3 regions of the Microbacterium sp. LMI1x-1-1.1 genome follow, and region 2 is predicted to be linked to each of the others. Evidence: predicted binding sites of a transcription regulator. Region 2 holds the regulator's gene; each other region holds the start of a gene.

Region 1 (9,743 bases), on a different contig from region 2:
ACGCTCAGCGCGAACGCGTGCGCGAGGGCCACGCGGGCTTCGCCGAGCGGGTCGCCCGCCTCGACCCCGGCGAGCGACGCGGTCGTTCCGGCCACGCCGTCCGCGGTCGCCAGGCCGCGCCCGAACGAGGAGCCGCCCGTGTAGCGAGCGGTGAGCTCGGCGGCATCCGCTCGCCACACCACCGCGTCCGCATCCCGCACCGCGGCGACGTCGAGACTGCCGTCGCGTGCCTCGAGCGCGCGCTGCACGGGTGTCGCGTCGCCCGTGGCGAGCGCGTGCCAGAGGGGAGCGGAACCGGGGGATGCCGGGAGCACATCGACTCCCGGTGCACCGATCGCCAGCACGGGGGCGAGGACGCCCACCGTGTCGCGAGCCGGAAGGAGGAAGACCTCGACCCCGCGCCCGGCGAGGAAGAGGAGATCGTCCACGAGTCCAGCGAGATCGTCGCGCGCGGGGACGTCGACCGCGAGCGAGATGCCGGACAGGCGAAGGTGGGCGGCCAGGTCGGAGAGGCGGTCGATCGATCCGAGACCGGGGTCGCCGCGACGGAGGTCGATCGTGCCGTCCTCCCGGCGGGCGAACGGTGACTGGACGTGCAGCACGCTCACGCCGAGGTCGCGGAGCGCGGGGATCTCGTCTCGGAGCCCGGCGAGGTTGCCGGCGTACCTGTCGGCGTAGCAGGCGGCGCCGAGGGCGAACCGCGAACTCATGCGCACGGGGTTCGCGGCGCGCTGCTCGCCGTGCACCTTGAGGTCGAGGGAGCGACCGTTCGCGGCGACGACCGCCGCCGTCACGAGGTCGACGAGATCGGCAGACGATCCGCGTCGGGCCAGCGCCGCGCGCAGCCCGGGGACGTGCTGGCGGATCCGCTCGGCCGCGGCGTCGTCGATGCGGACGCGCTCCGCGACAGCGGACAGCGTCGCCGCGAGGTCATCCTCGACGGCCCCGATGTTGCTCATGCGGTGGACCTCCCGCCCCCAGCGTAGAGGGCGGGCCCCCGCCGCTCAGTCGGCGCGCGCCACCGTGCGGTCGAGGAACGCGTGGATCGTCGCGTGCAGTGCGGCGGTCGAGGCCGCGTCGATCGCTCCGGAGTGACCGCCCTCGATAGGCTCGAGGTAGTGCACCTCGGCATCCGTCTCGTCTGCCAACCGTGCCGCCATCTTGCGCGCCTGCACGGGGCCGACCCGGTCGTCGCTCGCGGCCGCATAGATGAGGGATGCCGGGTACCGCCGCCCGGGCTCGATGAGGTGATACGGCGAGAAGGTCTTCACGAACTCCCACTCGGCCGGGTCGTCGGGGTCGCCGTACTCCGCGATCCAACTGGCACCGGCCGACAGTCGCGTGTACCGCCTCATGTCGAGGAGGGGCACGCCGCAGACGATCGCCCCGAAGTCGTCGGGGTACTGGGTCAGCATGTTGCCGACGAGCAGGCCGCCGTTGCTGCGGCCGTGGCAGGCGATGCGGTCGGGGGTCGAGACGCCGCGTGCGACGAGGTCGCGCGAGACGGCGGCGAAGTCCTCGTATGCGCGGTGGCGGTTCTCGCGCAGGGCGGCCAGGTGCCACTCGGGTCCGAACTCCCCGCCGCCGCGGATGTTCGCGACGACGTACACGCGTCCCTCCTCGAGCCAGGCGGGGCCGACGATCGTCGGATACTCCGGGGTGAGCGCGTGCTCGAACCCGCCGTAGCCGTTCATGAGGACGGGGAGAGTGCCGGAGCGCTCCCGCGGACCGACCTCGAAGTAGGGCACGCGCGTGCCGTCGGCCGACGTCGCCCAGTGCTGCTCCGCGACGAGTCCGGACGCGTCGAAGGTGGGGCGGCTGCGGTCGACGACGCGGGGCTCGGCGCCGGGGGCGATCACCAGGAGCGTCGGGGGAGTGAGGAAGCCGCGAGCGACCACCCACAGCTCGTCGTCCTCGTCGTCGTCGGCGGTGGCGACGCTCGCGCTGAAGAGGTCGGCGTCGCCGAGGCCCAGGTCGATGTCGACTCCGGTCAGCGTCTCGGGATCGAGCGACACGAGCCGGCTCTGCACGCGGTCGAGGATCGTCAGGACCAGGCGCGTGCGGGTCCATGTCCACGTTTCGAGCACCGCCGTGTCGCTCGGGGCGAAGGCGACGCGCAGGTTCGACCCGTCGCCCTCCGTGACGGTCTCGAGTGGACCGATGAGGAGGGTGCCCGACGGATGCGTCGTCTCGCCGATGCGCCACGGGGTCGTGGTCCGCACGGTGACGAGGTCGCCGTGAACATCGACGTTCGCGTCCTGCGGCACGGCGATCAGACGCGGCTCGCCGCCGTCCCAGACCAACGATTCGGAGTGGAAGAAGTCGTGCGCGATGACCACGATCGGCGTCGCCGTACCGCCGGTGCGGTCGACGTGCGCGAACACCCCGACGTCCGAGGCGACACCCGTCACGATGGGCGGCGCGTCCGCGAGCGACTCGCCCCGTCGCCAGGCGCGGGCGCTGATCGGATACCCCGAGTCGGTCACGCCGCCGCCGTGCAGTGCGGTGGCGACGAGCAGGGTGTCGCGGTCGACCCACGCGATCATCGTCTTCTCGGCGTCGAGGGCGAACGGGGTGTCGTCGACGAAACGACGTGCGTCGAGGTCGAACTCGCGCACGACGGTGGCGTCGCCGCCGTCGGGGCTCAGCCGCACGAGCGCCCGCCCGCTGCCGGCAGGTCCGTGAGCCGCGCCCGCGAACGCCCACGCCACGCCTTCCTCGCGGCCGAGCGCGTCGACGTCGAGCAGCACCTCCCAGGTCGGTTCGCCCGCTGCGAAGGCGGCGCGGGATGTCCGTCGCCACAGGCCGCGGGGGTTTGCGGCATCCCGCCACAGGTCGTACATGAGATCGCCGTGGCGGCTCGGGATGACGAGTCGATCGGGGTCCTGAAGGATGCCGGTCAGGCGGCGCTCGAGCGCGGTGCGTGTGTTGCCCGAGAAGGCCGCCTCGGTCTCGGTGGTCCGTTCGGCTGCCCAGGCGCGGGCCTCGGGCCCGTCGATCTCCTCCAACCAGAGGAACGGGTCGGCGGGCTCGGGGGCGGTCTCGTGGGCGCTCATGTCGCCAGCCTAAGGCCGTCTCCGACGTGGGCGTTCGCCGTGCGAGAACCGTTGGCACTCGGTGGGTCAGAGTGCTAATCTGAACGTACTTGAGCCGCAGGGGCTCAACTTTGAGACCACATCACCGAAGGAGAGAATCATGGCAACCTACGACCCGTTCCGTGACATCGACCGCCTGGCGTCGACCCTCTTCGACACGCGCCGCGGCCCGCGACGGATGCCGATGGACCTGTTCCGCGACGGCGACCACTACGTCCTGAACGCCGACCTGCCGGGCATCGACCCGGGCTCGGTCGACATCGACGTGGACGGCCAGCTGCTCACCATCCGTGCCGAGCGCACCGTGGGGGCGGCCGACGGGGTGAAGTGGATCACGCGCGAGCGTGAGACCGCGAGCTTCCTGCGCCAGCTGAACCTCGGCCAGGGCATCGACACCGACGCCATCACGGCGACCTACAGCAACGGTGTGCTCACCGTCACCATCCCGGTGAGCGAGAAGGCCAAGCCGCGCAAGGTCGAGGTGGTCGCCGACGGTTCGGCCCCGACCATCTCCGCCCGCGAGAGCGAGCCGCAGCCGATCGACCAGTGATCACCACGGCATCTGTGCACTGACGCGAATCGCCCCGCATCCCGTCTCGGATGCGGGGCGATTCGCATGTGTCACACGCCGCGAAGGCGCGCGGTCAGCTTCTCGAGCTGTGCGAGTTCGTCGTCGGTGAGGACCGACATGCGTTCGGCGATCGTCCGACCGTGGACCGTCGCCAGCCGACGGAACATCGTCGCGCCCTTGTCGGTCGCGCGGAGGATCGCGCCGCGGCCGTCCTGCGGGTCGGGCTGCTTGGAGACGAGCCCGCGTGCCACCATCCGGTCGACCAGCCGCGAGACGCTGGGCTGGCTGATGAGCATGTTGGCGGTCACGTCGCGCAGGCGTGCGGTGTGCTCATCGCAGCGCGTCACCGTCAGCAGGACGTCGTACTCGGCACCGGACAGCTGATCGTCGTCGAAGTCCCGGGAGATCTCGGCCATGACCTCGTGCTGCGCGCGGAAGAGGCTCTCCCACGCGGCGATGGCGAGGCGTCGATCGGTCATGGCGTCAACTGTATCGCCGCGGGCAGACGCGCCGAGCGCCGATGGTCGCCTCGGCTTCACCACGCCGTCACGTGCCGTTCTCACGCTCAGGAGAGCATTCTCATGAACTGTGTTGTCGCTATGTCCTGACAAACCCGCGTGTCATCGATAGTCTGCGACGACTCCCGCAACCGATGGAAGTGAGGCGCGCCCGTGAGCGTGAAGAAACAGACAAGACGAGCAGGCAGCCGGACTCGCGGCGCGATCGGGGGCCTCGGCATCCTCGTCGCGTGCACTCTGGCAGCCGTCCCCGCCTTCGCGGCGGACGGATTCACCGAGGCGCAGAAGACGGCGACCTACTCGTCGGACGCGACCGCCTCGACGGGTGATTCGAGCGCTCCCAGCGCCGACAACTGGTCGGTCCGGATGATGGATGTCTTCCAGAACCTCCGCACCGACCGCGGCCCAGGCGGCAATGCGGCCGTCATGGACTACAACGACGAGCTGACGAGCGAGATCAACCGGACGGCCTCGAAGGCGCAGGTCCAGCGGGCCATCGTCGACCAGTACCAGGACATGTCCGTCAGCATGGGCGACGCGTTCGGGAAGAAGCTCGGGGCGATCTACGCCGAGGCCATCGCCGACGGCGAACTGCCCAAGGTGACCTGGCTGCTCAACAAGGAGGGCGGCAAGCTCGGCTCGACCTCGTCGACGAACCCGCCCAAGAACTACTTCGACTACGACCGGCCGTACATCCGTCTCGACAAGACGAAGGACCTCGTCTACCGCGACAAGGAAGGCGGCGACGCGTGGGGTTCCACGAGCGGCTCCTTCCCGTCGGGCCACACGTCGCAGGCGTACTGGCAGGGCACGGCGCTCGCCGAGATGCTGCCCCAGCTCGCGCCGCAGATCCTCGCCCGCACGGCCGAGGCCGGCAACAACCGCGTCGTGATGGCTGCGCACTACCCACTCGACGTCATCAGCGGCCGCATGATGGGCCAGAAGATCATCGCGCTCCGCCTCGCCGACCCGGCCATGCGCGCGCTCGTCGACGAAGCCGCCGACGAACTGCGCGGCGTTCTGGAGCGCGGCTGCGGCGACACCCTCGAGAACTGCATCAAGAAGGACGTCCCGTACCTGCCGACCGACAAGGCGCTCGCGTACTACGAGGAGCACCTCGGGTACGGCTTCCCCGACATCGGCCCCAAGGGTGAGAAGGTCGTGGTGCCCGCGGGAGCCGAGGAGCTGCTCGTCTCGTCCCACCCCGACCTGACGCCGGCGCAGCGTCGACAGGTGCTCGCGCTGACCGCCGAGGACTCCGGTAACCCCCTCGACGTGGGTGAGCAGGAGAGCTGGCAGCGGATGAACCTCGCGGCGGCTATGGCCGCGAAGGTCACCGTGAAGGCGGACGGCTCGGTCGTGATCGGCGACGGAAGCGTCGAGCCCACCCCGCAGCCCCAGCCGAGCCCGGGCCCGCAGCCCGAGCCCACCCCGACCCCGGAGCCGACGCCGGCTCCCACGGCTGAGCCCACTCCCGCGCCCGCACCGACCGGTTCGCCCGAGCCGACCCCCGCTCCCCAGCCGACGCTCCCGTCGACCGGCGGTGCCCCTGGTGCTCCGGTCGCGAACGGTGACGACCTGCCGGCTGCGGCAGAGGGCGGCATCCAAGCGTCCGTCCGCGGCGACCGCGTCGTCGTCTCGGGGCTGACGGCCGGCGAGCGGTACTCCGGGTTCCTGTACTCGACGCCGACGGCGCTCGGACAGGTGACGGCGGATGCCGCCGGTGCCGCGAGCTTCGCGCTGCCGAACGACGTCGAGCCCGGCGCCCATCGGGTCGCCGTCGTCGACGAGTCCGGCGATCTCGTCGGATGGGCCGCGGTGACCGTCTCGAGCGGTGCGGTCGCGGCGGCTGACGGCGACGAGCTGGCGTCGACCGGTGGTCAGGCCGGGCCGCTGTGGGTCGCGGGTAGTGCCGGTGCGGCGCTTCTCGCGCTCGGGACGGTGCTCGTGATGCGCCGCCGCCGGAGCGAGACCGCCTGACGGGTGACGCAGTAAGGGCCGGCTGGAGAGGCATCCAGCCGGCCCTTGTCCCTTTGCACCAAGAGTGTCCTGCAATCACATGTCGGTAGCTGCCACAGCAAAACATCTACCGTGCAATGACTGTATAACGGCGAGATAACGGTGGCAAGGAATTCCTGTTATCAATTTGTGATGAGCAAGCTCGGTGTCCGGTGTGGCCCTCACCGCGCCGCGGCGGCGGGCGTCCGCTGCTGCCCGATCGCCCACACATAGGGGGCGGGCGTGCCGTTGATCGCCCAGTCGCCGACGATGCGTTGCTTGAAGATGACGGGATTGTGCGACGACACGGCGCGGGCGTTGCGCCAGAAGCGGTCGAGGCGCTTCGTCTCGGAGACGGCCGACGCGCCGAGCGCGTTGAGCACGGTACTCGTCGCCTCGAGGGAGAGGGACGTGAGGACGATCTGTCCCTGGGCGGACTCGATCTCGGCGCGCTGATTGGCGCGTTCCTCGGCCTCGGGATCGCTCACGAAGCGCGCCACGTAGGCGTCCTGCGCGGATTCAGCTGCCCGCACCGCGATTGCCCGGGCCGCGAACCCCTGCGCGGTCGCGACCCCGACGGTCTGCTGCACGAGCGGATCCTCGGACCAGGTTCCGGCGGAGCCGTGGCTGAAGACACGCGTGCGGGCGCGGGCGTGCGCCGCGACCTCCCGCGCCGCGCCCGCGACGAGGCCGGCCTGCGTGGCGAGGTGGACGAGCTGGTAGAAGGCCGTCTGGTAGCGGAAGCGATCGGCGAAGACGGTGATGTCGTCGGGATCGACGCGGGCGTCCTCGAGGATCGTCGTGCCGCTGCCGGTCGTGCGCTGCCCGAAGCCGTCCCAGTCGTCGTGGACGGTCACGCCGGGTTGATCGGCGCGCACGATCGCGATCACGGGGACGCCGTCGTGCTCTGCGTACACGTCGAGCCAGTCGGCGAAGATGCTCCCGGTGCTGTAAAACTTGGTGCCGTTGACGACGAGGTCGTCGCCGCGACGGGTGACCTTCGTGTTGACGTCGCCGACCTTCACCTCGCCGATCTCGGTCCAGGCGTTCCCGGCGATCTCGCCCGAGACGAAGCGCGTGAACCAGGCCGACTGGTCGACGGTCGCGTGCTGGTTGAGGCGGTCCTCGACGTAGGCGAAGTGGCCCCGCAGCGCCTGCGGGATGTTGGAGTCGGCGGCAGCGAGCTCGGTGAGCAGCTCGATCAGCTGGGGGAGGGATGCCCCGGACCCGCCGTACGCACGCGGGACACGGACGGCGCCGAACCCGGCATCGGTGAGCAGCCGGATCTCCTCGCGCGGCAGCCGACGGTCGTTCTCGCGGTCCACCGCGCCGTCGGCGATCTGCGCGAACAACGGCCGGAACCGCGCCGCGAGCGTCTCGTAGTCGGTGCCGAGCGAGAGCTCGTCGTGGAATGCGGGGTCGTGATGCCGGGTCATGTCGTCGCCTCTCAGCAGTGGGTCGTGGTCGTCGCACCCTTGCTACTCGCCGAATCCGCGCGAGGCGCGTTTGTGTCGTGAATCGCGGCATCCCGTCGTCACGGGCCGACACACACCGTCACGCCCCGACACACGCGTTCACATCGATTGACACTGCCCGGCGCCCGGGCGGAAGGTTCCGGGGAACCCATCCGATCGCGTCGCCCGCCCGCGTCGCCAGCCCACGGAGAACACCATGACCGAGCAGACATCCTCGTTCGACCAGGCCTCGACCCACGAGCCGCTGAAGTTCGCGTACTGGGTGCCCAACGTCAGCGGCGGCCTCGTGGTGTCGAACATCGAGCAGCGGACGTCGTGGGACTACGACTACAACGTGAAGCTCGCTCAGACGGCCGAGCGCGTCGGGTTCGAGTACGCCCTGAGTCAGGTGCGCTACCTGTCGAGCTACGGCGCTGCTCAGCAGCACGAGTCGACGTCGATCAGCCTCGCCCTGCTCCTCGCGACCGAGAAGTTGAAGGTCATCGCCGCCGTCCACCCGGGCCTGTGGGAGCCGGCCGTGCTGGCCAAGTTCATCCTCACGGCCGACCAGTTCTCGAAGGGCCGCGCGGCCGTCAACGTCGTCTCGGGCTGGTTCAAGGACGAGTACACGAAGCTCGGCCTCCCGTGGCTCGAGCACGACGAGCGCTACCGCCGCTCCGCCGAGTTCATCGAGGTGCTGCGAAAGCTCTGGACCGAGGAGAACGTGCAGTTCCACGGCGACTTCTATCGCGTGAACGACTTCACGCTGCGCCCCGGCCCCTACCCGGTGCCCGGCCGCCCGCATCCGGACATCTTCCAGGGCGGCAACTCGACGGCCGCGCGCTTCAATGGCGGCGCTCATGCCGACTGGTACTTCTCGAACGGCAAGGACTTCGACGGGTTCACCGAGCAGTACGACGACGTCACCCGGGTCGCCGCTGAGCACGGGCGCACCGTGCGGTTCGGTCTGAACGGGTTCGCGATCGTCCGCGACACTGAGGCGGAAGCACGTGAGCAACTGCGCGAGATCATCGCGCAGGCCGATCCGGCGTCCGTCGAAGGCTTCCGCAAGTCGGTGCAGCAGGCCGGGGCATCCACCGCGGACCGCAAGGGGATGTGGGCCGACTCCTCGTTCGAGGACCTCGTGCAGTACAACGACGGCTTCCGCACCCAGCTGTTCGGTCCGCCCGAGCAGGTCGCCGAGCGCATCATCGCCTACAAGAAGCGCGGGGTGGACCTGTTCCTGCTCGGCTTCCTGCACTTCCAGGAGGAGCTCGAGGCGTTCGGTGAGAAGGTCATCCCGATCGTCCGCGAGCTGGAGGCCGACCTCGCCCGCACCGGCGACCCGATCGGCGTCGCCCGCTGATCAGGGGCGGATGAGGACCTTCAGCGCCTCCCTCGAATCCATCAGGCGGTAGCCCTCGGCGATGTCGTCGAGGGGGAGCTCGCGGTCGAAGACCTTGCCCGGCTCGATGGTGCCGTCGAGCACCTGGGGGATGGCGCCCTCGAGGTAGGCGCGGACGGTGGCCGGCCCGCCGGTGAGGGTCGCGTTCTTGCCGAACAGCGAGGTGAACCCGACCGCGGCATCCTCGTACTGGGGGACGCCGACGCGCGAGATGACGCCGCCGGGGCGGACGATGCCGTAAGCCTGCTCGTATGCCGGCATGTGGCCGACCGCCTCGAGGACGACATGGGCGCCCTCGCCGCCGGTGATCTCGAGCACCTTCGCGACGCCGTCCTCGCCGCGCTCGGCGACGACGTGTGTCGCCCCGAACTCGCGGCCGAGGTCGGTGCGGGCGGTGTGCCGGCCCATCAGGATGATGGTCTCGGCGCCGAGCTGCCGCGCAGCCAGCACGGCGGAGAGGCCCACCGCTCCGTCGCCGATCACCGCGACGGTCTTGCCCGCCTCGACGCCGCCGCGGATAGCCGCGTGGTAGCCGGTGAGGTAGACGTCGGACAGCGTCAGCAGCGACGGCATGAGCGCCTCGTCGGTGCCGGCCGGGATGGCGACGGCGGTGCCGTCTGCGTACGGCACCCGCAGCTTCTCGGCTTGGGTGGCGGATGCGGCGCCGTCGAAGAAGCCCCCATGGATGCAGGAGGTCGTGAT
Region 2 (9,743 bases):
TAGATGTGCGCGACGGTGGGTTCGGCGCTGTCAGCCACCGAGGCTCCCTTCCGTGAGTCCGCCGCCCAGCACGTGTGCATGGACGTGGAACACGGTCTGTCCGGCGTCGGGGCCGGTGTTGAACACGAGTCTGAAGTCGCCGCCGGCGTGTTCGGCGGCGACACTGTTCGCGAGGCCGACCAGCTCGGCCAGGAGGGCGGGGTCGCCCGCCGCGAGCTCGACCACGTCGCGGTAGTCCTCGGTCTTGGGGATCACGAGGAGATGGACGGGCGCCTGCGGGGCGATGTCGCGGATCGCGAACGCGTTGTCGGTCTCGGCGACGATCTCGGAGGGGATCTCACCCCGGAGGATGCGGGTGAACACCGATGGCTCGCTCATCCTCCCAGTCTACTCAGCGCCTTCCCGCGTCGGTCGGGTCCGGCTCACCAGCGGCCGAGGGCCGCATTGACCACGGCGAGGGCCGCCGGCCCCGCCGTCGAGGTGCGCAGCACAGTGTCGCCGAGCCGCACGAGCGTCGCACCCGCCGACTGCAGCAGGTCGAGTTCCTCGGGCGAGATGCCCCCTTCGGGTCCCACGACGAGGATCACGTCGCTCGCGTCGGCCGCGTCGATCTCGATGCGCGACAGCGCGACGGATGCCGTCGGCTCGAGCACCAGCATCCGTGCGTTCTGGGCGAGTGCCGCCAGTTGCCGCGTGGAGACCGGCTGGTGGAGTTCTGCCAGCCACGGCCGATGCGCCTGCTTCGCCGCCTCACGGGCGATCGTCTCCCAGCGTGCGACGCCCTTGGCGACCTTCGGACCCTCCCACCGCGAGACAGAGCGGGCCGCCTGCCACGGCATGATCGCGTCGACCCCGAGCTCCGTCGCCGCCTGGACGGCGAGCTCGTCGCGATCGCCCTTCGCGAGGGCCTGGACGAGGACGGTGCGCGGCGACGCCGCGGGAACCTCGGCGCGGGTGGAGACCTCGACCGAGACCTCTTTGGGCGCGGCGGCCGAGACCGTGCCGGTCAGCCACACGCCGCGGCCGTCACCCACCGTGACGTCCTCTCCCGCCCGGATGCGACGGACGGCCGCGGCGTGGTGCGCCTCGGCCCCCGTCAGCCGGACGACATCGCCCGGGCCGGCGGCCCCGGCATCCTCGATCAGGAAGTGGAGGGCCACGATCAGCGCTTGAACTTGCCGCGGAGCTTGGAGAACAGACCCGGGTGGAACTCCGCCAGATGAGGCGGGGCCGGACGCATCCGCTTCGCGAGCTCCTGCACGAGCGCCCGCGACTTCGGGTCGAGGTGCGAAGGCGTGACGACCTGCACGCCGACCCGGAGGTCGCCGCGCTGGTCGCCTCGGAGAGGCGTGATCCCCCGACCGCGGATGGTGAGCTCGTCGCCCGCCTGGACCCCGGAGCGGATGTCGAGGTCGACGGATCCGTCGAGGGACTCGATGGTCACACTCGTTCCCAGGATGGCATCGACCATCGAGACCTCGAGGGTCGCGAGTAGGTCGTCGCCGTCGCGGCTGAAGACGTCGTGCGGGGCGACGGTGACCTCGAGGTACAGGTCGCCGTTCGGGCCGCCGGCGGGACCGACCTCGCCGGACCCGGGGAGCTGGAGTCGAAGACCGGTCTCGACGCCGGCCGGGATGTCGATCGACACGGTGCGACGTGCACGCACACGGCCCTGGCCCTGACAGGTGGAGCAGGGGTACGGGATGGTCGTGCCGTAGCCCTGGCACGTGGTGCAGGGCTGCGAGGTGACGACGTTGCCGAGGAGGCTCCGGACCGTCCGCTGGATCTGGCCCGATCCGTGGCAGATGTCGCAGGTGACCGGCTGGGTGCCCGGCTGGCAGCACGAGCCCTGGCAGGTCTCGCAGAGGACCGCGGTGTCGACCTCGATGTCGCGGTGGACGCCGAAGACGACGTCGCCGAGGTCGAGGTCGACGCGTACGAGCGCATCCTGGCCCCGCTCGCGGCGTGACCGCGGACGGCCGGCGCGGGTTCCGCCGCCACCGCCGAAGAAGCTCTCGAAGATGTCGCTGAAACCGCCGAAGCCGGCACCTGCACCGGCTCCGCCGAAGCCGCCTCCGTCGCCGCCCATGTCGTAACGCTGGCGCTGGTCGGGGTCGCTCAACACGTCGTAGGCGTGCGTCACGAGCTTGAACTGCTCGGAGGCATCCTCCCCCGGGTTCACGTCCGGGTGCAGCTGGCGCGCCAGACGCCGGTAAGCCTTCTTGATCTCCTCAGGGCTCGCGTCGCGCGCGACACCCAGGACCTCGTAGTGGTCAGCCACAATCACCTCTCCGGCCCGCGGGCCGATTCGTTCAGCGCGACGTCTCGTCTTCTTCGAGCAACCGCGTCAGATAGTGCGCGACGGCGCGGACCGCCGCGAGATTCGTGGGGTAGTCCATGCGTGTGGGACCCAGCACGCCGACGCGGGCGTGGGACCCGCCGGCGTCGTAGTCGCCCGCGACGATGGATGCCTCGGACAGCCCGAACGGTTCGTTCTCGCGCCCGATGCTGGTCGCCAGCCCGCGGTCGTCGGCGACCATCTCCCCCATGAGCCGCAGCAGCGTCACCTGCTCCTCGATCGCCTCGAGGAGCGGGTAGATGCTGCCGCGGAAGTCGGATTCCCGGCGGGCGAGGGTCGCGGACCCCGCCATGACCATGCGGTCCTGGCGGAACTCGTCGAGCTCCTCGCCGATCGCGCGCAGTACGACGCGGCGGTTCTCCTCGCGCGGGACCGGGGTCTCGTCCTCGAGGATGCGCGCGATCGCCGCCGCGCCGTCTCGGACGCTCTTGCCCGTGAGCAGCGACGCCATCGCGAGCTTGAGCTGCGCGGCCTCGTCGGCTGACGGCTCGGACGACAGGAGCACGACGCGCTGCGACACTCGGCCGGTGTCGGTCACGACGATGATGACGATCCGCGGCCCGCCGAGGTGCACGACCTCGACGTGCGAGACGTTCGCCCGCGCGAAGGACGGATACTGCACGATCGCGACCTGACCGGTCAGACGCGTCAGGGAGCGGACCGTCCGGACGAGCAGGTCGTCGAGGTCACCGGTGTCCTCGAGGAAGGCGCCGATCGCGGAGCGCTGCGCAGAGGTGAGGGGGCGGACGTCGGCGAGGTGGTCGACGAAGACGCGGTACCCCTTGTCGGTGGGTACACGGCCCGACGACGTGTGGGGCGCGGTGATCAGCTCTTCGTCTTCGAGGAGCGCCATGTCGTTGCGGATGGTTGCCGCGGAGACGCCGAACTGGTGACGGTCGACGATCGCTTTACTGCCGACCGGCTCGCGCGTGTCGACGTAGTCCTGGACGATCGCACGCAACACCTGAAGACCGCGTTCCGAGACCATCACCCCTCCTCCGCTGGCACTCTCGTTCTGGGAGTGCCAATTCTACCGCGCGAGAAGCGATCTGCTCGGATCACTCGGTGAGTGCGCGGACGACGGCGTCGGCCAGCAGCCGTCCGCGACGCGTCAGCACGATGCGTCCCCGCACGGCCGAGGCGCCGTCGACGAGTCCGTCGGCGATGAGGGATGCCACGTTCCGCCGCCCCGCGACGGTCGCCTCGTCGACCGCGACGCCGTCCACGATGCGCGAGCGCAGCAGGATGACCTCGAGGCGGCGGGCCTCGGCATCCGGTCGCTCCCGTCCGGCCGCCGGCGACTCCCCCAGCGCCAGGCGCTGCGCGTACGCGGCGGGGTGCTTGACGTTCCACCAGCGCAGCCCGCCGACGTGGCTGTGGGCACCGGGGCCGTAGCCCCACCAGTCCTGACCCCGCCAGTACGACAGGTTGTGGCGGGAGCGCTGGGCGGGAGTCGTCGACCAGTTCGAGACCTCGTACCAGCCGTAGCCGGCTGCCGCGAGCAGCTCGTCGGCGAGCTCGTACATGTCGGCCTGCAGATCGTCGTCGGGGGCGGGTACCTCGCCGCGGCGGATCTGACGCTCGAGCTTCGTTCCGTCCTCCACGATGAGCGCGTACGCCGAGATGTGATCAGGTGCGAGCGCGATCGCCGTCTCGAGCGAGGTGCGCCAGTCCTCGAGCGACTCCCCCGGTGCGCCGTAGATGAGATCGAGGCTGACCGCGAGCCCGGCCTTCCGCGCCGCCGCGACGGCCGTCGCGATGTTCGCGGGGTCGTGCGTGCGGTCGAGTGCCGCGAGGACGTGCGGCACGGACGACTGCATCCCGATCGAGAACCGTGTGACGCCGGCAGCGGCAAGGGTCTGCGCGACCTCATCGGTCAGCGTGTCGGGGTTCGCCTCGACCGTGACCTCGGCGCCGTCCGCGAGACCGAAGGTTCCCCGGATGCCGTCGAGCATGCGCGCGAGGTCGCCCGGCGGAAGGAGAGTGGGGGTGCCACCGCCGAAGAACACGGTGCGGGCCGGACGCAGGGGTCCCTGTGCGGCGAGGACCTCACGGGACAGCGCGATCTCGTGGAGCACCTCGTCGGCGTAGGCGTCCTGGCGTGCACCGCGCAGCTCGGTCGCGGTGTACGTGTTGAAGTCGCAGTATCCGCAGCGGACCCGGCAGAACGGCACGTGCAGGTAGACGCCGAAGTCGACGGCGGGATCCACCGGCACGTCGTGCGGCAGCGCGCCGTCGGCGGGTGCGGGATCGCCGAGGGGAAGAGCAGAGCCCATCAGGAACCGGTGGCGTACATGGGCGACATCGCCTGCAGGTACCCCTGGAACAGCGCACGACGACGACGCTTCACGAGGGGATGCCACAGGCGGTAGAGCACGCCGGTCGGCTTGTCGAAGGCGCGGACCGTGAACCACACCTCGTCGTCGTCCCGCCACTCGAGCAGGAACGACTCCTCGCCGCTGACGACCGAGCCGCCGACGGTGCCGAGCGAGAACCCGACCCGCCGCGGCTCGTCGATCAGCGAGATGACGCGGAGCTCGGCATCCGCCCTCATCCCACCGACCCGGCCATGGACGTGCGCGGTCGTGCCGGCGCCGACGAACGGCGTGCCGTCCGCATCGAAGCGCTGCTCATCGTCCAGCCTGCTCGGCTGGACGGCGTTGCCGTCGGCGTCGAACCCGACACCCGAGTACATGGGTCCGGATGCCGGGCGCACATCTTCGACGCGCAATCCCGCACCTCGCTGGGCACCCCACCCGAGGAGCTGCTCGGTCGAGGTGACGAAGCGGCTCTCGCCGCTGCCGAGACGCCACGACGCCTCCGCCGGGGTCGTACCCTTCGGCGGATAGCCCATGAGGTCGGGGGCCTGCGTGGCCCCGACGGCGGCGTAGTCGACGGTTCCTGCCTGGAAACTCCCGCGGCGCATCGTGTCAGCCTACTTCTTGTCCTTGCCCTCGACATCGCCCGAGAGGGCGGCGATGAACGCCTCCTGGGGGACCTCGACGCGGCCGACCATCTTCATGCGCTTCTTGCCCTCTTTCTGCTTCTCGAGCAGCTTGCGCTTACGACTGATGTCACCGCCGTAGCACTTGGCGAGGACGTCCTTGCGGATCGCGCTGATGTTCTCGCGGGCGATGATCCGGGCACCGATGGCGGCCTGGATCGGCACCTCGAACTGCTGGCGCGGGATGAGCTTGCGCAGACGCTCGGTCATCAGCGTGCCGTAGGCGTAGGCCTTCTCGCGGTGCACGATCGAGCTGAACGCGTCGACCTTCTCACCCTGCAGGAGGATGTCGACCTTCACGAGGTCGGCGGTCTGCGAGCCCGCCGGCTCGTAGTCGAGGCTCGCATATCCCTGCGTCTTCGACTTCAGGTGGTCGAAGAAGTCGAACACGATCTCGCCGAGCGGCATGTTGTAGCGGAGCTCGACGCGGTCCTCGCTGAGGTAGTCCATGCCGAGGAGCGTGCCGCGACGCGACTGGCAGAGCTCCATGACCGTGCCGACGTAGTCCTTCGGCAACAGGATGCCGACCTTGACCACCGGCTCGGACACCTCGGCGACGCGGCCGTCCGGGTACTCGGACGGGTTCGTCACCGTGACCGTCTCGTTGGTGTCGGTCGTGACCGTGTAGGTCACCGAGGGCGCCGTGGTGATGAGATCGAGGTCGAACTCCCGCGAGAGGCGCTCGGTGATGATCTCGAGGTGCAGCAGTCCGAGGAACCCGCAGCGGAAGCCGAAGCCGAGGGCCACGGAGGTCTCGGGCTCGTACTGCAGCGAGGCGTCAGAGAGCTTCAGCTTGTCGAGTGCCTCGCGGAGCACGGCGTAATCGCTGCCGTCGATCGGGTAGATCCCCGAGAACACCATCGGCTTCGGGTCGGTGTAGCCGGCAAGCGCGTCGGTCGCGGGCTTGCGGTGGTTCGTGATCGTGTCGCCGACCTTGGACTGGCGGACATCCTTCACGCCCGTGATCAGGTAACCGACCTCGCCGACGCCCAATCCCTTGGTGGGGACCGGCTCCGGGCTCGACACACCGATCTCGAGGAGGTCGTGAGCGGCGCGCGTCGACATCATCTGGATCCGCTCCCGCGGCTCGAGCTTGCCGTCGATCATCCGGACGTAGGTGACGACGCCGCGGTAGGCGTCGTAGACCGAGTCGAAGATCATGGCCCGGGCCGGCGCGTCGGCGTCGCCTTTCGGTGCCGGGATGCGCTCGACGATGCGGTCGAGCAGCTCCTCGACACCGATGCCCGTTTTTCCGCTGACCTTGAGCACGTCCGCGGGGTCGCCGCCGATGAGGTTCGCGAGCTCAGCCGCGTACTTCTCCGGGTCGGCAGCGGGCAGGTCGATCTTGTTGAGGACCGGGATGATCTCGAGGTCGTTCTCGAGCGCCAGGTACAGGTTCGCGAGCGTCTGCGCTTCGATGCCCTGCGCCGCGTCGACGAGGAGGATCGCTCCCTCGCACGCGGCGAGCGACCGGCTGACCTCGTACGTGAAGTCGACGTGACCGGGGGTGTCGATCATGTTGAGCGCGAACGTGCCCGCATCGGTGGCCCACGGCATCCGGACCGCCTGGCTCTTGATCGTGATGCCGCGCTCGCGCTCGATGTCCATGCGATCGAGGTATTGGGCGCGCATGTCGCGGTCCGAGACCACGCCGGTGATCTGCAGCATGCGGTCGGCCAGCGTGGACTTGCCGTGGTCGATGTGGGCGATGATGCAGAAGTTGCGAAGCTGCGCGGGCGGCGTGGCCGCGGGCTGCAGGGGCGTGAGTGCGCGGGGTGACATGACCAGGCGAGTCTACCGGCGACCGGCTGCGCAGCGTCCCGGCCGACCGGGCACAATAACCGCTCGTCTCATCGACACGCCAGCGCACCGACGCATGAGAAAGAGTTAACCGATCTGACCCTTGCGAGGGGCGCACCACCGCCCGAATGCTCAGTGTGGCGGTCGGTTCCTGCGCGATAAGCCCCGCGCCCGCGCCGCCTCGGGAGAACCCACCGTGTCGCACCCACCTGCCCCCGTGCCCGCCGCGCATCCGGTTCTCCGCCGGACCTGCGCCCTGCTGACGGCCGCGACCGTGACGGTCGGAGGGCTCGCCCTCGCTCCGTCGGTCGCCACCGCCGCCGTGTCGGCCGATTCGCCCATCGTGATCTCCGAGGTCTACGGCGGCGGCGGCAACAGCGGCGCCGCGTTCAACCGCGACTTCATCGAACTCGCCAACACCGGTGACGAGACCGTCGATCTGAGCGGCTACAGCGTCCAGTACGCCTCCGCCACCGGCGGCTCGTGGCAGGTGACGAAGCTCGGCGACGTCGACCTGCCCGCCGGCGCGAACCTGCTGATCGGCGAGGCGCCGGGCAGCAACACCTCCCTCCCCGGCTTCGACGCCGATGTCGAGGGCACCATCGCGATGAGCGGCAGCGGAGCCAAGGTCGCCCTCGTCGCGAACGACACCGCGCTGACGGGCAGCACCGGCATCGCCACCCTCGACCAGGTCGTCGACCTCGTCGGGTGGGGAACGACGGCCACGGCTTTCGCCGGTTCGGCGCCCGCCCCCGGGACCGCCAACGCCACGAGCGTCTCGCGCGACGACGAGAACTCGAACACCGCCGACAACGCCGCGGACTTCACGGCCGGCGCCCCCACCCCCACCGGTCTCGGCGCCGATGTCGACCCCGAGCCCGAGCCCGAGCCGCAGGCGGCGACGATCGCAGAGATCCAGGGCACGACGGATGCCTCGCCCCTGGCCGGCCGCACCGTCACCACGACCGGGGTCGTCACGGCCCACTACCCCACCGGCGGATACAACGGCTACGTCATCCAGACGGCCGGCACCGGCGGCGCGCTGGACCTCGCCGCGCACACGGCCTCCGACGCCGTCTTCGTCTACGCGCCCGGAGCGACCGGCGAGGTCGCCCTCGGCGACACCGTGACGGTCACCGGCGTCGTTTCGGAGTTCAACGGCCTCACCGAACTCACCGTCAAGGCGGGAGCCGCGAAGGTCGTCGCCGATGCCGAGGCGCCGACGCCCGCCACCGTCGAATGGCCGAAGACGGTCGCACAGCGCGAGTCGCTCGAGTCGATGCTGGTCGCGCCCCAGGGCGACTTCACCGTCAGCGACACCTACAGCACCAACCGTTTCGGCGAGGTGGGCCTCGCAGCCGGGTCGGAGCCGCTGCGCCAGCCGACGGACGCGGCGCGTCCCGGTTCGGACGCGGCCGCCGCGGTCGCCGCGGACAACGCGGCTCGCGGCGTGCGTCTCGACGATGGAGCCGGGCTCGACTACACGTCGGCCGCGAACCAGGCGCTGACGCCCGCGTACGTCTCGCTCACCGAGCCGATCACGGTCGGCGCGGGGGTCACCTTCACGGAACCGCTCATCGTCGACTACCGCAATGACTCGTGGAAGCTGAACCCGACTCAGCCGCTCGTCGGCGACGGCACGGGCACGGATGAGGTCGTCTTCGAGAACGTCCGAACCGACGCACCCGCCGAGGTGAGCGGAGACCTCTCGATCGCCTCGTTCAACGTCCTCAACTACTTCACGACGCTCGGGACCGACACCGCGAGCTGCGAGGCCTACACCGACCGTTTCGGCGACGGTGTGACCGTCCGAGACGGCTGCGCCCAGCGCGGAGCGTGGGATGCCGCCGACCTCGCACGCCAGCAGGCGAAGCTCGTCGAGGCCATCACCTCGGTGGACGCCGGCGTCGTCGGCCTCATGGAGATCGAGAACTCGGCCGCGCTCGGCGAGAAGACCGATGAGGCCACGGCGACCCTCGTCGCCGCGCTCAACGCGAAGGCAGGCGCCGGCACGTGGGCGTTCGTGCCCTCCTCGACGGACCTGCCCCCGGCATCCGAGCAGGACGTCATCACGAACGCGATCATCTACCAGCCCGCGCGCGTCTCCCCCGTCGGCGCGTCCCGCGCCCTCGGCGACCAGAGCGCGGACGGCGAGGCCTTCGGCAACGCGCGCGAGCCCATCGCCCAGGTGTTCGAGCCCGCCGCTGGCGGCGACCCGTTCCTGTTCGTCGTGAACCACTTCAAGTCGAAGGGCTCCGCTGGCCCGTGGCCGGGCGACGCCGACACCGGCGACGGGCAGGGTTCGTCGAACGAGTCGCGGGTCCGTCAGGCGACCGCCCTCCGCGACTGGGTCGCGAAGATCCAGGGCGATGTCGACGCCGTCGCCCTCGCAGGCGACTTCAACTCCTACAGCCAGGAGGACCCGCTCGAGGTTCTGTACGACGCCGGCTACGCGGATGCCGAGCAGGCGTTCGACGTCGACTCGTCGTCCTACAGCTTCTCGGGGCTGTCCGGTTCGCTCGACCACATCCTCCTGAACAAGCCGGCTCTCGCCCGCTCCACGGATGCGGACATCTGGAA
Region 3 (9,743 bases), on a different contig from region 2:
GGCGACCTGATCGTGCTGACCGGTCCGCTCGGGGCGGGCAAGACGACCCTGACCCGAGGGATCGGTGCGGGTCTCGGCATCCGCGGTCCCGTGCAGAGCCCCACGTTCGTCATCGCACGTACGCACCCGTCCGAGGTCGGCGGCCCGCCGCTCGTGCACGTCGACGCCTACCGGCTCGGTTCGCCCGCCGAGCTCGACGACCTCGGCCTCGACCCCGACAACGCCGTCACGATCGTCGAGTGGGGGCGCGACATGGTCGACGGGCTCGTCGACACATGGTGGGAGCTCGAGATCGAACGCGGGTGGAGCGGCACCGGCATCGACAACGCCTGCGGCACCACCGGCCATTACGCCGCCGAGCTCGAGGACGCCGCTCCGCGCATCGTGACGGTCACGCGCCGCCCCTGACGCCGCTCGGCCGCCGCCCGCCCGGATACCCTTGATCCTGTGATCCTCGGCATCGACACCTCCCTCGGCACGGCCGTCGCCGTGATCGACGCCGACGGTGCGGTGCGAGCGGATGCCGCCAGCGCCGACGCCCTCGGCCACGCCGAGATCATCGGCACGCTGCTCGAGACGGCGATGACGGATGCCGCGCACGGCCCCATCGGTGCGACGGGTGCTCCCGAGGCCGTCGCCCTGACCCACGTCGCCGCGGGCATGGGCCCGGGCCCGTTCACGGGGCTTCGGGTCGGGATCGCGGCGGCGCGCGCGTTCGCCCTGGGACGCGGCATCCCGGTCGTCCCGGTGCGGAGCCACGATGCCGCCGCCCTCGCCGTGCTGCTCGCCGACCCGTTCGCCGACGTCCCCCGCTTCGCGGTCGTCACCGACGCCCGCCGCAAGGAGTTCGCGTTCACGGTCTACGACGGCATCGACGACGACGGGCTCCCGATGCGCATGACCGAGGCAACGCTCGTGAAGCGCGACGACGTCGACGCCGCGCTCGCCGAACACAGCGCCGAGCGTCGCGACACGACGGTCATCCCGGGCGCCATGGTCGCCCTCGTGGCGGCGCGCGCCGTCGCCGCCGGCCGCGTCGAGGACCTCGGCGAGCCGCTGTACCTGCGCGCCCCCGACGTCACCATGCCCGGCCCGCGGAAGAAGGTCGGCCAGTGACCCTCCGCACGGCCACCGGCGACGACCTCGACGACATCATGCGTCTCGAGCGCACCTCGTTCCCCACCGACGCCTGGAGCGATGCGCTCATGGCCGGCGAGCTCGCCTCGCCCCATGGTCGCTACGTCGTCGACATCGAGGCCGGTCGACTCGTCGGCTACGGCGGAGTGCGGGCCGTGCAGGGCGCAGCGGATGCCGACATCCAGACCATCGCGATCGCCGCCGACGCGCGGGGTCACGGCCGTGGGCGCGCGCTGCTGCGCGAGCTGCTGACGACCGCCCGCAGCCGCGGCGCGCGGGAGATGTTCCTCGAGGTGCGGGCGGACAACCCCGGCGCCACGGCGCTGTACCTGTCGGAGGGCTTCTTCGAGGTCGGCCGCCGCCCCCGGTACTACCAGCCCGACGATGTCGACGCGGTCGTCATGCAGCTGAACCTCGTCGCCTGGGAGGCACGGACCACGGCTGCCCCGACGGCCGAGAAGGGCTGGTGCTGACATGACGCGCGAACCCCTCGTCCTGGGTATCGAGACGAGCTGCGACGAGACCGGCATCGGCATCGTCCGCGGCCGCACCCTGCTGTCCAACACGATCGCGAGCTCGATGGACGAGCATGCCCGCTACGGCGGCGTCGTCCCCGAGGTCGCCGCCCGCGCCCACCTCGAGGCCCTGCAGCCCGCCATCGAGGCGGCGCTCGCCGAGGCGCAGGTGACCCTCGCCGACATCGACGCGGTCGCCGTCACGAGCGGTCCCGGTCTCGCCGGTGCGCTCATGGTCGGCGTCGGCGCGGCGAAGGCCCTCGCCGTCAGCCTCGGCAGGCCGCTCTATGCCGTGAACCACCTCGTCGGCCACATCGCCGCCGACATCCTGACCGGCGACGAGGTCGAGTATCCGACCGTCGCCCTGCTCGTCAGCGGCGGACACACGTCGCTCCTGCTCGTCCGCGACCTCGTCTCGGACGTCGAGCTCCTCGGCGAGACGATGGACGACGCCGCCGGCGAAGCCTTCGACAAGATCGCCCGCATCCTCGGTCTGCCCTACCCCGGCGGACCCGAGATCGATCGCGCAGCGTCCACCGGGGACCCGAACGCCATCCGGTTCCCGCGCGGCATGTCCCGGGCCTCCGACATGGCCGAGCACCGGTACGACTTCTCGTTCTCGGGGCTCAAGACCGCCGTCGCGCGCTGGGTCGAACAGCACGAGGCGACGGGGCAACCGGTGTCGGTGCCCGACGTCGCGGCATCCTTCCGCGAAGCGGTCGTCGACGTCCTCGTCACGAAGGCCCTCGACGCCTGCGCCCGCCACGGCGTGCCGCGCCTCCTGCTCGGCGGTGGCGTCATCGCGAACAGGCGTCTGCGCGACGTCGCGCTCGAGCGCGCCGAGGCCGCCGGGGTCGCCGTCCGCATCCCGCCTCTCTCGCTCTGCACCGACAACGGAGCGATGATCGCCGCTCTCGCCTCGGAGCTGATCATGAGCGGCCGCCCGGCCTCGACCCTCGCCTTCGGCGCCGACTCCACACTGCCGGTCACGACGATCCAGGTGGCGACGTCCTCATGACCGACGAGCGGATGCCGCCCCCCGCCTCCCCGTCACGAGGCCCCGCCTCTTCAGCTCAGGGTCCGGTCGTCGAGCCGCCGTCCGTCGACGTCGCGTCCGCGCCGACCGATTCCGCGCTCCCGGGGGCGCACCGCGGCGGGTTCCGGCGCGAGCTGACCCAGCCGCTCCCCGTCGCGCCGCCCCTCGCCGTGCACCCGGACCCCGACGAGGAAGCCTCGCCCGACGTGCGGTGGATCCCGCCGGCGCCGGTGCTGCCGCGGAGCGCGGGCTGGTCGCTGCTGTTCGGCGCGCTCGGTCTCGTCCTCGCGTGCTTCGTCGGCTGGGGCTTCCCGGTCGGGATGATCGGCGTCGTCCTCGCGGTCCTCGCCCTCCGCCGGCCGTGGGAGAAGCGCGAGACCGCGTACTGGGGTCTCGGGCTCAGCATCGCGTCCCTGCTGTACAGCGCCGGGTGGCTGTGGTGGGCCGGAACGCAGGGCGCCCTGGTCGGCTGAGTCAGACCCGGTCGGCCAGTATCGCGACCCGCTTCGCGTCCCGCCCCTCGCCCATCCGCGTGAGGATGAGGGTGGCGGATGCCGCGCCCCGCAGCGTGAGCTTGCGCCGGAACTGCGCCGGGTCGACGTCGACGCCGCGCTTCTTGATCTCGAGCGTGCCGATGTCGGCTTTCCGAAGCGCCGCATCGATGGCGCCGGTCTTGAGGGGGAGGGCCTCGCGCACCCGGAACGACTGGACGAACGGGTTCGTGAGCGGGGTGTCGGAGGTGAGGTACGCGATGCCGCCGCCGAGCATGCCGGCGTCGAGGCTCCGTGCGACCTCGCCGATGAGGCGCGCGCGGATGACGGCGCCCTCGGGCTCGTGGACGAACGCACCGAGGTCGCGGACGGGCTCGTCGTCGGTGTCGCCGGGCGCGGTGAGCTCTGCGGCGCTGCCGCCGCGCAGCACGAGCGCCGACCGGCGGACGTCCTCGCGGCGCAGCGATCCCGACCAGAGCACGAGCTCGACCGTCGAGCCGTCGACGCTGATCCACTGCGCTTCGGCGTCGTCGGGGATGAGGTCGCGATCGAGTCCGGGGCCGAGCTTGATGCCCACCGGCATCCGTCCTGCGAGGTCGAAGGCCCAGTCCAGCGACGGCGACCAGTCCTCGGGCGCCGTGCGCGAGGTCTCGGAATGGCCGGCGGTGCGCCGGGCCGGGTCGAGCCAGACCGCATCCCACCCGTCGAGGTCGGTCTCCTCGGCACGGCCGTGCCGCACGGTGACCGATTCGCCGAAGGGGGCGAGGTTGTACGCCGCGAGCGCGGCCGTCGTCTCGTCCGCGTCGACCGCGAGCACGTCCAAGTCGATGCCCGCGAGCCCCAGAGCGTCGCCCCCGATGCCGCAGCCGAGGTCCGCGACGCGGTGCGCACCGGCATCCCGGAACCGCCCCGCGTGACGCGCAGCAACCTCGAGCCGCGTGGCCTGCTCGAGACCCGCCCGGGTGAACAGCATGCGGTCCGCGAACGGGCCGAACTTCGCCGCAGCGCGCACCCGCAGGTGGGCCTGGCCGACGACGGCCGAGACGAGATCGGGGGAGTGGCCGGCCGCGCGCAGGCGCGAGACGGCGGCGGCGACCTCGGTGGTGGATGCCAGGGGTCCGACCTCGTCCACCATGCGCAATCCCTGGGCGGTCAGGAGGGCGGTGAGCTCGGCCTGTTCCATCCGGCCAGCCTAGGCCGTGCGGCATCCGGACCTCGGTTGGCACTCGCGTTGCATGAGTGCCAACCGCGCCCTAGACTTTCGTTAGCACTCTCGACAAGCGAGTGCTGATGAGTCTTGAAGCAGGACCCCACCAGCAAGAAAGAGGTAGACCGTGTCGGTTTCCATCAAGCCGCTCGAAGACCGCATCGTCATCAAGCAGGTCGAGGCCGAGCAGACCACCGCAAGTGGCCTGGTCATCCCCGACACCGCCAAGGAGAAGCCCCAGGAGGGCGAGGTCGTGGCCGTGGGCCCCGGCCGCATCGACGACAACGGCAACCGCGTTCCGCTCGACGTCGCCGTCGGCGACCGCGTCCTGTACAGCAAGTACGGCGGCACCGAGGTCAAGTTCGGCGCCGACGAGTTCCTCGTGCTCTCGGCTCGCGACGTCCTCGCGGTCGTCGTCCGCTGACACGCAGCACCTTCGACAGGGCCCGGATGCTTCGGCATCCGGGCCCTGTGCTTTTGCCTTGCCGATGGCAGGATCCGCGCGAACGTCGGCAGTCGCCATGACGCGCAAGCTGTCATGACCGTCGTAGGCTCGTACTCATGACACCCGAGGAGACCGCCCGCGAGAAGTCCCTCGGGGGGATCTTCGTGTTCTCGGCGTACGTGCTCTGGGGTTTCCTCCCGCTGTACTTCGTCAGCCTTGCGCCAACGACGCCGTGGGAGGTCGTCGGCTGGCGCATCGTGTTGAGCCTCGTCTTCTGCGTCGCGCTGATCGCGGTCACCCGCGGCTGGGGGCGGATGCGCGTCATCCTCCGCGATCGTCGGCTCCTGCTCTGGACCCTCGTCGCCGGTCTCCTGATCTACGTCAACTGGCAGGTCTTCCTCATCGGCACCCTGACGGGTCACGTCGTCGAGACGAGCCTCGGCTACTTCATCAACCCGATCGCCACCGTGCTCCTCGGCGTGATCGTGCTGAAGGAGCGTTTGCGCCCCGCCCAGTGGACCGCCGTCGGCATCGCCGCCGCGGCTGTCGTCGTCATCATCGTGGCGGTCGGCAACGTGCCGTGGATCGCCCTGACCCTCGCCGCGAGCTTCGCGACCTACGGGCTGGTGAAGAAGCGCATCGGACCGTCGGTGGATGCCGTCAGCGGCCTCACGCTCGAGTCTTTCTGGCTCGTGCCGATCGCCGTCATCCAGCTCGTCGCGGTCGGAGTGACGTCGGGGCTCACGATGGGGCGCGAGGGCACCGGCCACACGATCCTGCTCCTCCTGGCCGGAGCCATCACGGCGATCCCGCTCCTCTTCTTCTCCGCCGGAGCCCGACGCACGTCGCTGACCGTGGTCGGCATCCTGCAGTTCATCGCGCCGATCATGCAGTTCCTCACGGGCGTGCTCATCCTGCACGAACCCATGCCGTTCGAGCGATGGATCGGATTCGGGCTCGTCTGGGTGGCGATCGCGGTGTTCGCCGTCGACTCGCTCCTGGCCTCGCGTCGCCAGCGTACGCGCGCCGTGACAGCCGTTCCCGACCCCGTCTGAACCGCATCGGATGCCGCTTTCCCGACCGTTATGGGAGCGTGCCCACCTCGTTACACATCGTTAACGAACGGCAACACTCGCGAGACGACCTCCCCGCTAGGTTGATCACACCGGGCCGGACCCGATCCGACTCGTGTCACCACAGCAAGGAGCACAATGAGCGTTCTCACCCGATCGCGCACGGCAAAGGTCATGGGCGCATTCGCCCTGATCGGCGCGAGCGCACTGGTCCTGGCCGGTTGTTCCGGCTCACCCGCACCCGCCGGCTCGAGCGCCGCGGCCCCTGCTGCAGAAGCAGACTTCCCGGTGGACTGCGACAAGGCAGCGCCCGCGTCCTACACGCCGGAGTACGCGTCCACCTCCGAGGGTCCGGCGAAGGACCTCACGTACACGATCGGCACGGCCCTGCCCGTCACCGGTAACCTCGCCTTCCTCGGCCCGCCCGAGATCGCCGGCACCGAGTTCGCCGCCGACGAGGTCAACAAGGCCGACAAGGGCGTCACCATCAACCTGGAGCAGGGTGACTCGGGTGACACCGACAACAAGGCGTACGAGACCGAGATCCCGCGTCTGCTGAACGCCGGCGCCACCGCGATCATCGGCGCCGCCTCGTCCGGCACGTCGCTGCAGTTCATCGACCAGGTCATCGCCGCCGACGCGATCCAGTTCTCGCCCGCCAACACCTCGGCCGCCTTCACGGGTTACAAGGACAAGGGCCTCTACTGGCGTACCGCCCCCTCCGACGTGCTCCAGGGGCAGGTTCTCGGCAACCTCATCGCCGGTGACGGCGCTGAGACGGTCGGCATGATCATCCTCAACGACTCGTACGGCACTGGTCTCGCGTGCTTTGCGAAGGCCGCGTTCGAAGAGGCCGGCGGCTCCGTCGTCTCGGCCGCCCTGTACAACACGGGCGACACGAACTTCTCGTCGCAGGTCGAGACCGTTCTGGCGGCCGACCCCGACGCGATCGCGCTGATCACGTTCGAAGAGGTCAAGACGATCATCCCCGAGCTGGTGGCGGCCGACTTCCCGAAGGACAAGATGTACTTCGTGGACGGCAACCTCGCCAACTTCGGTGACGAGTTCGACGCTGGCACCCTGACCGGTGCCAAGGGCACGTACCCGGCCGTCGACCCGACGAGCACGGCGACCTTCCGGGAAGACCTGAACTCCTACTGGACCGGTACCGGCAAGCCCGAGCTGAAGGACTTCACGTACGGCCCCGAGTCGTACGACGCGGTCATCCTGCTCGCTCTGGCGGCCCTCGAAGCCGGATCGGCCGAAGGCCCCGACGTCGCCGCGCACCTGCAGCAGGTCTCCGGTGGCACCGGTGAGGGCACGAAGTGCACCACCTACGCCGAGTGCGCCGACATCATCAACGCCGGTGAGGTAGCCGACTACGACGGTGTCTCCGGCCCGATCACCTTCGACGAGGTGGGCGACCCGCAGGGCGCCACGATCGGCATCTTCCAGTACGGCGAGGACAACAACTACTCGTTCCTCAACCTCGGCTGATCTGATCCGCCGCTGACGTACTCGAGCGGCCCCGGTCTTCGGACCGGGGCCGCTCTCTCGTGCGCGCGGCGGTCGTAAGAAATCGGCGCCGGTGCATCCGAGTCGTCCGGGCGAACGATGATGCCCCCGGCCTGCAGGCCGGGGGCATCATGCGTCGCTGTGCGGAGCGGTCAGGTTCCGAGCGTGCCCAGGTACAGGCCGATGACCTTGGGGTCGTTCAAGAGCTCGCGCCCGCTGCCCGTGTAGGCGTCTCGCCCCTGGTCGAGGACGTAGCCGCGGTCGCAGATCTGCAGGCAACGACGTGCGTTCTGCTCGACCATGATCGTGGTGACGCCGGCCTTGTTGATCTCCGAGACCCGCAGGAACGCCTCGTCCTGACGCGACGGCGACAGTCCGGCCGACGGCTCGTCGAGCAGCAGGACGTAGGGGTCCATCATGAGGGCTCGACCCATGGCGACCATCTGTCGCTCGCCGCCCGAGAGCGACCCCGCACGCTGCTGCAGACGCTTGGAGAGGTCGGGGAAGATCGACGTCACGAAGTCGATCCGTTCCGCCACGACCTTCGGGCGCTGGTAGGCGCCCATCTGCAGGTTCTCGGCGATCGACAGGCTGGGGAAGACGTTGTTGGTCTGCGGCACGAACCCGACGCCCTTGGAGACGAGCTTGTTCGCGCGCAGGCCGGTGATGTCCTCGCCGTTGAGCGTGACCGCTCCGGAGCGGATCTTCACCTGTCCGAAGATCGCCTTCAGCATGGTCGACTTACCGGCGCCGTTGGGTCCGATGATGCCGATGAGTTCGCCCTTCGCGGCGGTCAGGTTCGCGCCGTTCAGGATGTTGACGCCCGGAAGGTATCCGGCGTGGACGTCCCGGAGTTCGACGACGTTCTCGGTCGCCGCGGTCGAGGTGCCGCCGACGGGGGATGCTGCGGTGTCGCTCACTTGTCGTCCTCCGTCCGGTCCGCAGCGCGTGCGGGCGTGCCTGGCGCCGAGGAATCCTCCGCGGCGTGGGTAGTGGCATCCGCCTCGACCGCCTCCTGCAGCTCGTGCTGGGCCTCGAGGAGCTCTTCCGCCTCGGGGGTGAGCTCACCGGCGTAACGGCCCGTCACGACGCCCAGGTCGACATCCTGATGCGCACCGAGGTACGCGTCGATGACGGCCTGCTCCTTCATGACGGTGTCGGGCGGACCTTCGGCGACGACCTTGCCCTCGGCCATGACGATGACCCAGTCGGCGATGTGGCGGACCATGTGCATGTCGTGCTCGACGAAGAGCACGGTCATGCCGAGGTCCTTCAGGTCGAGGATGTGGTCGAGCAGTGACTGCGTCAGTGCGGGGTTCACACCGGCCATCGGCTCGTCCAGCATGACGAGGGTCGGGTCGCTCATCAGCGCGCGGGCCATCTCGAGGAGCTTCCGCTGCCCGCCCGACAGGGACGCGGCGAAGTCCTTCTCCTTGGCGTCGAGCTTGAACCGCGCGAGCAGGCCACGGGCCTTCTCCTCGATCTCGTTCTCCTGCTTGCGCCACAGGAAGGGGAGGATGCCGCGCCAGATGCTCTCGCCGCCCTGGCCGGGCGCGCCGAGCTTCATGTTCTCGAGCACGGTCAGGAGCCCCAGGGACTTCGTCAGCTGGAAGGTCCGGACCTGGCCCATGCGAGCGGCCTTGAAGGCGGGGATCCCGGCGAGGTTGGTCCCGTCGAACGACCACTGACCCTGGTTCGGCTTGTCGAAGCCGGTCAGGAGGTTGAACAGCGTGGTCTTGCCGGCGCCGTTCGGTCCGATGAGGGCGGTGATGGCGTTCCGGGGGATCTCGACGTGGTCGACGTCCACGGCGGTGAGTCCGCCGAAGATGCGCTTCACGCCGTCGGCGACGATGATCGGATCGACCTTCTCCACGCCCGGACGGATCTCGCCCTTGTGGAGGCCGGTCGCCTTGGGACGCGGTGCGGGGGGTGCGACGTCAGCGGACAAAGGTCAGCTCCTTCTTGCTTCCGAGGATTCCCTGTGGCCGGAAGATCACCAGGACCATGAGGGCGACACCCACGAGGACGAACACCAGCATCTGGCTCTGCTCGGAGGTCAGGAACGGCAGGACGCCGATCTTCGACAGCGCGGGCAGGAGGTTCGAGAGGAACGCGCGGACGACCCAGAACAGCACCGCGCCGAGCACCGGGCCGAAGATCGTGGCGGCGCCGCCGAGCAGCAGCGCGGTCCACACGTAGAACGTCTGGGACGTCACGTAGACGTTCGGGTTGACGTTCGTGCCGAGGGCGGTCACGATGCCGCCCGCGGCGATGATGACGCCGCCGACGATGAGCGCCTGCATCTTGAACGCGAAGACGTTCTT

Evidence for each region. The regulator HrcA, encoded in region 2, represses chaperone genes, less so after heat shock. The targets are predictions, from matches to a motif close to TTNGCACTCGNNNNNNNCGAGTGCNAA.
Region 1: MRBLMI1x_RS05240 (Hsp20/alpha crystallin family protein) is a predicted target of HrcA. The motif match lies at 3,108-3,134, and genes of this name have one in related genera.
Region 3: groES (co-chaperone GroES) is a predicted target of HrcA. The motif match lies at 4,399-4,425, and genes of this name have one in related genera.

What each region holds. Positions count from the first base shown of each region.
Region 1 covers NZ_JBEGHM010000001.1:1,075,614-1,085,356, forward strand. The annotation lists gene MRBLMI1x_RS05230 (hypothetical protein) at 1-959, opposite strand, end outside; gene MRBLMI1x_RS05235 (prolyl oligopeptidase family serine peptidase) at 1,005-3,056, opposite strand; gene MRBLMI1x_RS05240 (Hsp20/alpha crystallin family protein) at 3,196-3,645, shown strand; gene MRBLMI1x_RS05245 (MarR family winged helix-turn-helix transcriptional regulator) at 3,717-4,145, opposite strand; gene MRBLMI1x_RS05250 (acid phosphatase) at 4,338-6,164, shown strand; gene MRBLMI1x_RS05255 (acyl-CoA dehydrogenase family protein) at 6,365-7,618, opposite strand; gene sfnG (dimethylsulfone monooxygenase SfnG) at 7,854-9,002, shown strand; gene MRBLMI1x_RS05265 (zinc-binding dehydrogenase) at 9,003-9,743, opposite strand, start outside.
Region 2 covers NZ_JBEGHM010000002.1:1,015,051-1,024,793, forward strand. The annotation lists gene MRBLMI1x_RS12720 (histidine triad nucleotide-binding protein) at 31-378, opposite strand; gene MRBLMI1x_RS12725 (16S rRNA (uracil(1498)-N(3))-methyltransferase) at 423-1,160, opposite strand; gene dnaJ (molecular chaperone DnaJ) at 1,163-2,281, opposite strand; gene hrcA (heat-inducible transcriptional repressor HrcA) at 2,313-3,347, opposite strand; gene hemW (radical SAM family heme chaperone HemW) at 3,418-4,635, opposite strand; gene MRBLMI1x_RS12745 (DUF1990 family protein) at 4,635-5,285, opposite strand; gene lepA (translation elongation factor 4) at 5,295-7,145, opposite strand; gene MRBLMI1x_RS12755 (ExeM/NucH family extracellular endonuclease) at 7,381-9,743, shown strand, end outside.
Region 3 covers NZ_JBEGHM010000001.1:3,955-13,697, reverse strand. The annotation lists gene tsaE (tRNA (adenosine(37)-N6)-threonylcarbamoyltransferase complex ATPase subunit type 1 TsaE) at 1-408, shown strand, start outside; gene tsaB (tRNA (adenosine(37)-N6)-threonylcarbamoyltransferase complex dimerization subunit type 1 TsaB) at 448-1,116, shown strand; gene rimI (ribosomal protein S18-alanine N-acetyltransferase) at 1,113-1,610, shown strand; gene tsaD (tRNA (adenosine(37)-N6)-threonylcarbamoyltransferase complex transferase subunit TsaD) at 1,612-2,670, shown strand; gene MRBLMI1x_RS00050 (hypothetical protein) at 2,667-3,161, shown strand; gene MRBLMI1x_RS00045 (class I SAM-dependent methyltransferase) at 3,163-4,362, opposite strand; gene groES (co-chaperone GroES) at 4,514-4,810, shown strand; gene rarD (EamA family transporter RarD) at 4,948-5,886, shown strand; gene MRBLMI1x_RS00030 (ABC transporter substrate-binding protein) at 6,043-7,401, shown strand; gene MRBLMI1x_RS00025 (ABC transporter ATP-binding protein) at 7,572-8,339, opposite strand; gene MRBLMI1x_RS00020 (ABC transporter ATP-binding protein) at 8,336-9,367, opposite strand; gene MRBLMI1x_RS00015 (branched-chain amino acid ABC transporter permease) at 9,357-9,743, opposite strand, start outside.